Regions from separate parts of the Pseudoalteromonas sp. SR41-1 genome, predicted to be linked through region 3. Evidence: predicted binding sites of a transcription regulator. Region 3 holds the regulator's gene; each other region holds the start of a gene.
What was found. Region 3 encodes sigma-54, which starts transcription at its own class of promoters, with help from an activator protein. Its sites were predicted from a motif close to GTTGGCACGNNNNTNGNNT; they were not measured.
Positions count from the first base shown of each region.

Region 1: the regulator sigma-54 is predicted to act here: its motif matches at 1,555-1,573, upstream of H5118_RS01030 (amidase family protein).
Region 2: the regulator sigma-54 is predicted to act here: its motif matches at 1,314-1,332, upstream of flgF (flagellar basal-body rod protein FlgF).

Region 1 covers NZ_JACJEK010000001.1:246,108-249,363, reverse strand. Annotated here, with positions in the region: gene H5118_RS01035 (gamma-glutamyltransferase family protein) at 1-117, opposite strand, end outside; gene H5118_RS01030 (amidase family protein) at 114-1,316, opposite strand; gene H5118_RS01025 (putative 4-hydroxy-4-methyl-2-oxoglutarate aldolase) at 1,726-2,208, opposite strand; gene H5118_RS01020 (TetR/AcrR family transcriptional regulator) at 2,212-2,865, opposite strand.
Region 2 covers NZ_JACJEK010000010.1:10,808-14,063, reverse strand. Annotated here, with positions in the region: gene flgG (flagellar basal-body rod protein FlgG) at 1-512, opposite strand, end outside; gene flgF (flagellar basal-body rod protein FlgF) at 534-1,277, opposite strand; gene flgE (flagellar hook protein FlgE) at 1,435-2,805, opposite strand; gene H5118_RS10210 (flagellar hook assembly protein FlgD) at 2,866-3,256, opposite strand, start outside.
Region 3 covers NZ_JACJEK010000002.1:18,506-21,761, reverse strand. Annotated here, with positions in the region: gene lptB (LPS export ABC transporter ATP-binding protein) at 1-667, shown strand, start outside; gene H5118_RS01555 (RNA polymerase factor sigma-54) at 737-2,236, shown strand; gene hpf (ribosome hibernation promoting factor) at 2,263-2,550, shown strand; gene ptsN (PTS IIA-like nitrogen regulatory protein PtsN) at 2,555-3,007, shown strand; gene rapZ (RNase adapter RapZ) at 3,026-3,256, shown strand, end outside.

The sequences.
Region 1 (3,256 bases), on a different contig from region 3:
AGCAGCGGCAGCCGCTACCATAGCCTCGGTAGCTGTACCGCCTTGTTTTAGTATATTTATACCCGCCTCTGTTGCCGAAAAATGAGACGCGGTAAATGCAATGTTGTGTGTGGTCATGCCGGTGTGTCCTGTTTAAAGTGTGCAGCTAGGTGCTTAACGCAAGCAAGTAGGCTTTTATCGTTACCGTGGCTCATCATTAATGAAAAACCATACGGATGATCATTTGCTAAATCAGCCAGTGGTAAATGCACTTGCGCTGAGCCACTAAGCCCTGCAATTGCCGAAAGCGTAATAATTTGCATGCGTAAGGCGCTTGTGTCGGCGCCTAATTTAGGTGCGGTTGTGGGGGTGGTTGGCAAAAATAAACAGCTGTTTGTATTTAGGTTTTTAGCTATTAGTGTTTGCCATTGGGTTTGTACTTTTAGTGCTTCTTGTTCTTCTTGATCAGTTAGGGCAAGCGCCATATTAAAACGTGCTGCAATTGCAGGAGCAAACTGGGGAAGTTGCCCCTGCAATTGAAGCCAATCTTTATGCGTTTTTGCGATTGCTCGCCCTTGCAGTACTCTAAAACTATCCGCAAGTTCATTTAATAAGCTGCTGTTAGGCAGTTCAAATTCTTTATGGTGCTTAAAATTAGGCTTGGTTTTTTCAAGCAATTGTTTAAGTGGGGCTTGTAAAGCAGGGTCAACGAGTTCAAATAACGGCTCGCAAATAACTAAGGTATCAACGTTATTAATAGCTTGATTTGGTAGCAGTACATTACCTACATCGCTTAATAGCTCAGCGCTTTGGGTAAGCCAACCTATGGTATCAAAAGAGGGAGCCAACGGTATTAGGCCGTCTTTTTCAATCACGTAATGGCTTGGCCTTATGCCATATAAACCACAATAGCTGGCGGGTATTCTAATTGAGCCGCCAGTGTCGGTGCCTAAGCCAATATCAGCTAAGTTAGCAGCAACGGATGCAGCAGACCCCATACTCGAACCACCGCAGGCATGCCCTTTTAATTTAGGATTTTGCGCAGCGCCATAATGTATATTATTACCCTCTAAGCTATAAGCCAGCTCGTCAGTATGGGTAAAGCCTATAAAGTTACAACCAGCGGTCATGAGCTTATTAACCGAGCTTGCCGTATTTTGAGCCGGTTTAGCTGTTTTAAACCAGTGTGGGTTGCCTGCGCTGTTACGCTCGCCCTTTACTGCAAATACATCTTTTACAGCTAAGCGATTGTTTGCAAGCACTCCAGAGTGGTTTGTTTGCCACAGGGTAGGACCGTGATTGCAAAATATACCTTTGTTGTTTTTTTTATCACTCATTTGCAGCTCATTATTATAAAACTGACCAAGTACTTACTTATTAAGTTAAGAGTGATTAAAAAGCGGGCTGGTTATTATTATTATGAATACCAATTTTATTAAAAACATGATCATTTTATCGGATTAAATAGCGCACTCACTGCGTCATTTTCTTCGCGTTATAATAGATCACTAATTTAATGCAATTGCTAAGGCTCCGCTTTTTAATCGGTAGTTTTGATTTTATATTGCTTAGACTAAGCAAGAGGAATGCCATAAATTAAAATCCTGTCCAACTGGTCAGGTTTTGTTGGGTTGTATGAGATTTGTAAATGTGGGCTGTAGAAATAGTGAGATTAAAATGAGCTAAAACAAACCAACTTGGTGCGCAGATGCACCAAGTTGGTCTCTATTTATATGGTTTTGAGTGCTAAATAAGGGGCGTTTTACTGATGATTAAACCGTTAATATCGGCGTAAACCCAATTGTTAGGTTCAATAGTGGTGCTAAGCATGGTAACAGCTTGGTTTTTATCACCAAAGCCGCGCTTTAAGGTACTACGCGGTGTAGAGCCTAGCGCCATTACAGGTAAGTTCATCGTGGCAAGTATTTCTATATCTCGGCAACAGCCATTTATTATTACGCCTTCCCAGCCATTATTTAGGGCACGCTCAGCCATAATATCGCCTATAAACGCAAAGCGTTTGCTCGCAAACCCGTTTATAACCAATACTTTACCTTCACCATTTTCATGCAATATATCGGCGGCAAAAGAGTTGTCTTCTGGGCAGGTAACGGTAACTACTTTGCCATAAAACGTGGTTTTTTTACCAAAGTGATAAAGGCCGCTGTCTGCTACTTGCACGTTATCGCGGTGATCGTCAAATAAATCGGGTGTAGTAAAGGATGTCATGGGTTAAGTCTCACTTTGCTCAGGTATTTTAAGACCAATACCTTTTAAAATTATGTGGGCAATTGATTGCGTAATTTGTGCCACATCGGTTTCGTCGTACTCTAATTTGTTCATTACGAGTAAAACCTCAGCCTGAAAGTCGGCGTAATATTGCGTGGTAGACCAAATAGTAAAGAGCAAATGGTAGGGATCAACCTTATCCATTTTATCAGCGTCCATCCATGCTTGAAGTACATCAACCTTTTGTTTAACCCAAGGGCGGGTATTGGTTCTAAAGTAGTTTTGTAAATAGGGTGCACCGCGCAGTATTTCACTGGCAAATAAGCGAGATTGCATTGGCTGATTTACGGCCAGTATTACTTTGCTTTTAATATAGTTATAAAGCACGGTAGCTGGATCGTCGTTAATTGTGACGTTATCGAGCCCTAAGTTCCAATTAGCTATTATGCGGTCAATCACAGACTCGTACAGACCATCCTTACTTTTAAAGTAATACAAAATATTAGCTTTTGGCACCTGCGCTTCTTTAGCAACCATGCTCATACTTGCTCCGTCGTAACCTAATTGCGAAAACAATTGCTCGGCGGCATCTAAAATTAGTTTTTGGTTTTTCTCGCGTGTGACTTCTTTTTTATTTGGCTTTATTTGTGTGGTCATTATAAAGTTTGCGTGTTTAACGTATTGATTGATTGTAGCTTTACTGACCAAAAGGTCAATTACTAAAAAGGGTGAATGCTAAAAACAAACGAGAGGTTTAAGCTATTAACTTTAGGGTCTGTTGATCTTTGCGGATTAAAATTTGTTCAAACTAGGGGCTATTTAATCGCGGCGCGAGATTTGTAACCTAGTGGGCTAAGTAAAAACCGAGCAACAAAGAGTAAGTAGCCCCTAGGAAGAACCCTTTGGGCAGCGCCTGTTTGGCATTAATGCTACGTTATAGCCTATTAATGGGGAATAACCACACTATATAGGCTCTGCCTTGCCTAAATACCAAACAGACTGCTGCAAATTTAACCTTGAAAGAACAACAGACCCTTATTGTTTAATT
Region 2 (3,256 bases), on a different contig from region 3:
ATTACAACGTTATCGGCTTGACCTGCAACACGTACAGATACTTCGCCGTCTTGCGAAACTGTAATTGATTGCGCGTCATCAGGTACATTCATTTCTGGCTGAATAACGTAACCAGCGCCCGATGTTACAATTCGTCCATCGCCATCAGTAGTAAACTGACCATTGCGCGAGTAAGCAATATTGCCATCTGGTTGCAGTACTTCAAAAAAGCCTTCGCCAGAAATCATCCAATCTAGTGAGTTTTCGGTGGTCAACATGTTGCCTTGCGTAAACTCTTTTTGGTTAGCTACAACTTTAGCACCCGCACCTAACATTAAGCCCGACGGCATTTCGGTATCTTGCGATGAACGACCACCTGGTTGATTAATATTTTGATAAAGTAAATCTTCAAATATAGCGCGGCTTTTTTTGTAACCTACGGTACTGGCATTCGCTAAATTATTTGAGATAACCGATATATCGGTTTGTTGAGCGTCTAGCCCCGTTTTACTGATCCACAATGCTGGATTCATAATCGTGTCCTCACTTTAAAGTTAAACTATGCGTAATAACTGATCTTGACGCTCGTCAATTTCTTCAGCTGTTTTCATTAATTTCACTTGTAATTCAAATTGGCGCTGGTGGCTTATCATGTCGACCATTTCGTGAACCGGATTCACATTCGACATTTCAAGCGAACCACTTAAAACTTTTACATTGGCAGAGGTATCTACTGTTACATTTGCTTTTGGTCTAAATAAACCGTCGTTACCTTTTTCGAGCTGTGAGCTATTTGCTTCAACAACTCTAAGCGTGTCGATTTCTTCTAAAAAGTTAGCAGGAGCGCCTTGTGGTCGAACTTGAATAGCGCCATCTTGGCTAAACTCTATTTTTTCGACTGGGACGGGTAAAATAACAGGTCCCCCTTCGCCAATAACTTGACGACCATGGCTGGTTACGAGCATACCTTGAGCTGTAATGTTTAACGTACCCACTTTTGTGTAAGCTTCATTACCGGAGGCATCTTGCACAGCAAGCCATGCGTTATCGCTCATTGCGATATCTAAGTCTCGCCCGGTTTGAACAATGCCACCCGATACCATGTTTGAACCCGGACGCTCTTGCATTGAAAATACACGTGTAGGCAAACCTTCGCCAAACGCTTGCATAGAACGCGCCTGGGCAAAGTCAGCTTTAAAACCCGTTGTATTTGCATTTGCCAAATTATTGGCTTTTAAAGCAAGCCCTTGTAGGCTTTGCTTAGCGCCAGAGGCCGCAATGTAGACCATTTTGTCCATAGTATCGACTCACATAAAAAATCTCTGAACTTACAAATGCAAAATAGATGCCAGATTAAATTTGACGCAACATTGAGAGGTATTTAGAAGGGCTTGCAAATAGGACTTATAAAAAAGGCTGCAAAAATGCAGCCTCATATATTTAATAGGGTTTAGCTTATCGAATCTGCAAAATACTTTGCTGAATAGTTGAGTTAACTTCAAGCGCACGTGAGTTTGCTTGGTAATTACGCTGTGCAGTAATTAAGTCTACAAGCTCGTTTGTAAGGTTAGTATTTGATTGCTCAAGCGCTGATGAGTTAATTCCACCAAACGTACCCGAACCAGCTTCACCCGCTACAGGTTCACCTGAATCAATACTTTGCTTCCAGCTTGTATCACCCACTTGTGATAACCCTTGTGAATTTGGAAAACGTACCATAGCCACTTGCCCTAGGAATGTTGAGTCACCGTTACTGTAAGAAGCGACAATTTTACCGTCTGTTCCTATATCAATTCCGGCTAAACGACCTACTGTTGAGCCATCTTGATCGAGTGCTTTTACTTCAAAACCACTTGAATACTGAGTTGGGATACGTCCTGCTGTGTTATTTTCATCGCGCCAGTTAAGCTCAATACCAGTACCTGGGAAAGTTGCACCATTGTCTAGTAATGTTGATAAACCAGCACCAGAACCCGCTGGTAGTAGTATTTCATCAAAAGTAGTTGTATTTGTATTTGCCACACCACCTGTTGTTGATGGCAAACCACTTGAGTTAAAACCTAGGGTGGTCAGTGGTGTATAAGGTGTCGTTGTTTGTTCTCCACCAGTTGTGGCATCAACTACTTTGCCATCGAGTGTTGCGTATACTTCCCAACTGTTATCTGTACCACCTGCTGCGGCATCATCTTCTTTAGCAAAAAAGTATTGTAAAATGTGAGGTTCACCTAGTGAATCATATACCGTTGTTGACGTAGATGAGTTATAAGTACCACTAGATGTAGGGTCAAAATCTAGACCTGTTGGATCCGCCGTTGCATCTAAGTTAAACGACAAAAATACATTTTCGGTTGCGCGAGGAGAACCAGACGAATCAGGGATTTGAATTGGATCAGTTGTGCTCAAACTTACCGACGTTGTATCACCTGTAGATGAGTCAACAGGGAATGCTTGTAAAAAGTTACCTTTTGCGTCAACCATAAAGTTATCTTGGTTAAGCTTAAATGCACCTGCACGTGTATATGTTAAATCTTGCGAAGATAAATCGTCAGTCATCGCAAAATAACCTTCACCAGTGATTGCTAAATCAAGTGAGTTATTTGTAAATTGTAGTGAGCCTTGATGAAACTGCTGCGCAACCATGGTTGTTTGCACACCGTCACCATTTTTAGTCTTACCAGAGCTAAATACTGACGATGCATAAACATCGGCAAACTCAGCGCGTGACTCTTTAAAACCTGTGGTATTAACGTTTGCAATGTTATTTGCAGTTACGTCTAAATCTTTTTGTGCGGCAGCTAAGCCAGTTAATGCAATATTGAAGCTCATAATTCACCTCTAACCTGTTAATATTTAGCCTGCTGACAGGCGAAGTATAATTAAAATTTATTACGCGATTTCTGCGACGTCTGTCAGCCTAACCGCACCTTCTTTAGTGTTAATAATAATGCCACTTGAGCCATTAATATTAACGCTTTCAATGTTCTTGAACGTAGCAATGGGTAAGCTTGAAAATTCACCGTCAGTACTTCCTTCGGCGGTTACTGAATATTCACCTTCAGGTAAACGCTCACCAGCTTCATTTTTGCCATCCCACGCAAAACGTACCGCACCTGCTGGCTGAGAACCCATATCAATAGTTCTTACTAGCTGACCTGATGCATCAGTAACTTTAATTTTTAAGTTATCAACGGCTTCTTCTGCCACTGCAGAGCCTCTGGCATCACCTGTTTCATTTAAATCCAGGGTGTTTGACTCTAGTAAAGCTTGTTTGCCTACA
Region 3 (3,256 bases):
AAACGTCGGCCTTGAAGTACAAGCTGGCAGTATAGTTGGCTTACTTGGCCCTAACGGTGCTGGTAAAACAACGACTTTTTATATGATTGTAGGGCTTGTTCCTAGCGACAAAGGTAAAATATCTATTGATGATAACGATATTACTCTTTTACCTATGCATAGTCGTGCTAGATTAGGCATAGGCTACTTACCACAAGAGTCATCGATTTTTAGAAAGCTGACTGTTTATCAAAACTTAATGGCCATTTTAGAAACGCGCAAAGAACTAAATAAACAAGCCAGAGAAGACACGCTCAATAACTTATTAGATGAATTTAGCATACAACACATTCGTGATAGCCAAGGTATGGCATTATCGGGGGGAGAACGTCGTCGTGTAGAAATAGCACGAGCGCTGGCAGCAGATCCTAAATTTATATTACTGGATGAACCGTTTGCCGGTGTTGACCCTATTTCGGTATTAGATATAAAGAAAATAATAGAACATCTTAAAAATCGTGGGATTGGTGTATTAATTACCGACCATAACGTAAGAGAGACCCTTGATGTTTGTGAAAAAGCCTACATTGTTTCTCATGGGGAGCTGATTGCATCAGGTACTCCAGAACACGTATTAAATGATAAAACAGTACGCGATGTTTACTTAGGCGAGCAATTTAGGCTGTAACATTTACGCCATGTCTTTAAGCATCTGCTAGTATTAATTATAACAACATAAAAGGATTGTTAGAGATACATGAGGCAATCACTACAGCTGCGCATGGGCCAGCAACTTACAATGACTCCACAGTTGCAACAAGCTATTCGTTTGTTGCAACTCAGTACATTGGATCTCCAGCAAGAAATACAAGAAGCTCTCGACAGTAATCCACTATTAGAGGTTGAAGAGGCAGACTATTCCGAAGACGCTGCTGGTAAAAACGAGCAAAAAGCTGATACCGATGACATAACTGTTAGCGCATCTGCTGATGATGCTCCGAGCGAATACGAACAAGATACTGGTGAAGCACTTGCAAAAGACACGCTAAGTGACGACATGGCTATGGATGTCAGTTGGGATGAGTACATGAGTGCCGCTCCTGCAGCCTCATCAGGTCCAATGCCTGAAGACGAATCAATATACCAAGGCGCCTCTACTGAAACGCTCCATGAGTATTTAATGTGGCAATTACAACTAACGCCATTTAGCCCTACAGACGAAGCTATTGCTATTGCTATTGTAGAAGCTGTCGATGATTCAGGTATTTTAACACTAAGCTGCGAAGAGATTTTAGAAAGCTTTAATCAAGAAAACGAAGATGATAACGAAGTCGAACTTGATGAAATTGAAGCGGTATTAAAACGCATCCAACTGTTTGATCCTGTTGGTATTGCTGCACGTAGTTTACAAGAGTGTTTGTGTATTCAGCTTAATCAATTTGATAAAGAAACACCTTATATTAATGAAACGAAAATGATTTTAACCGAGCATATTGATCTATTAGCAGCTCGCGACTATCGTACATTAATGAAAAAAACGAAGCTCAAAGAAGAAGAGCTTAAAGAAGTAATTACACTAATACATACTCTCAACCCAAAACCTGCAGATACTATTGTAAGGGAAGAATCTGAGTATGTTATTCCTGATGTGTCAGTTAAAAAAATTAAAGGCCGCTGGGTTGTCGAATTAAACCCAGATAGCATGCCTAAAATTCGTGTCAATAGCCAATACGCAGCAATGTCTCGCACTGTAAAATCAAGTGGCGACAGCCAGTTTATTCGCTCACATTTACAAGAAGCTAAATGGTTTATTAAAAGCTTAGAAAGTAGAAACGACACGCTATTAAAAGTTACTAATTGTATTGTTAAGCAACAACAAGGCTTTTTTGAACATGGCCCTGAAGCCATGAAACCAATGGTTTTAAATGATGTTGCTGAAATGGTAGAAATGCACGAATCGACAATTTCTCGCGTAACTACTCAAAAGTACATGCATACACCCCGTGGTATATTTGAGCTTAAATATTTTTTCTCAAGCCATGTAAGTACTGAAAACGGTGGTGAATGTTCATCTACAGCAATACGTGCGCTTATCCGAAAATTAATCGCAGCAGAAAACTCAGCAAAACCATTGAGTGATAGCAAAATAGCGGATATATTGGCTGAGCAAGGAATTAAAGTAGCGAGACGTACAATCGCAAAATACCGCGAATCTCTTGCTATTCCACCGTCAAATCAGCGTAAAAGTCTGATTTAAGACGCTAAACTAAGAGGGTAATGCTTATGCAACTAAACTTAACTGGTCGTCACGTAGAATTAACCGATTCACTAAGAGACTATATTAATACTAAATTTGCGAAGCTTGAAAGACACTCTGATCATATTAACAATGTTCATGTCATTCTCGATGTAGAAAAATTAAATCAAAAAGCAGAAGCCACAATACACGTAAGCGGTGCTGAGCTATTTGCCTCTACAGAACATCAAGATATGTATGCCGCTATTGACTCGTTGATCGACAAGCTCGATCGCCAAGTAATCAAACACAAAGAGAAGCTTGCTCGACACTAATATGATGAAATTAAGTTCACTTATATGCCAGGACTGCAGCAAAGCTGCGGTCCTTTTTAATAGCAAAAAAAGAATTTTAGAGTTCATTAGCGAACTTGCTCACGACAAACTTCCGTATTTACCGCAACAAGATATTCTTAATGCTTTAATGAGCAGAGAGAAATTAGGTAGTACAGGTATAGGACGTGGCATTGCTATTCCTCATGGAAGAATGAGCGGTGCAGAAGAGCCTTTGGCTTTAGTGCTCGTTAGCGAAACTCCAATAAACTTTGATGCAATCGATAATCGCCCTGTTGATATTTTTGTCGCACTCATCGTACCAGATGGCGATAACCAGCAGCACTTAAAGACTCTAGCAACCATTGCTGATAAACTAAACAACAAAGATTTTTGTAAACAGTTACGCAGTGCAAAATCTGATACTGAGCTTTACCAAGTTATTGTCGATCAATCATAGTTTTATAAAGGGTGTTAAATGGAGTTAATTATCATAAGCGGCCGTTCTGGTTCTGGAAAGTCGGTTGCTTTGCGCGTTGTAGAAGATTTAGGTTATTATTGCGTAGATAATATTCCAGTAAACCTACTACCTTCATTAGTTCGCAGTGTGTCTGATAGCTACGATAAAATTGCTGTTAGCATAGATGTGCGCAACATACCTAAAGAACAAGATGAATTTAACGATATTCTTGAATACTTACCAGGCTTT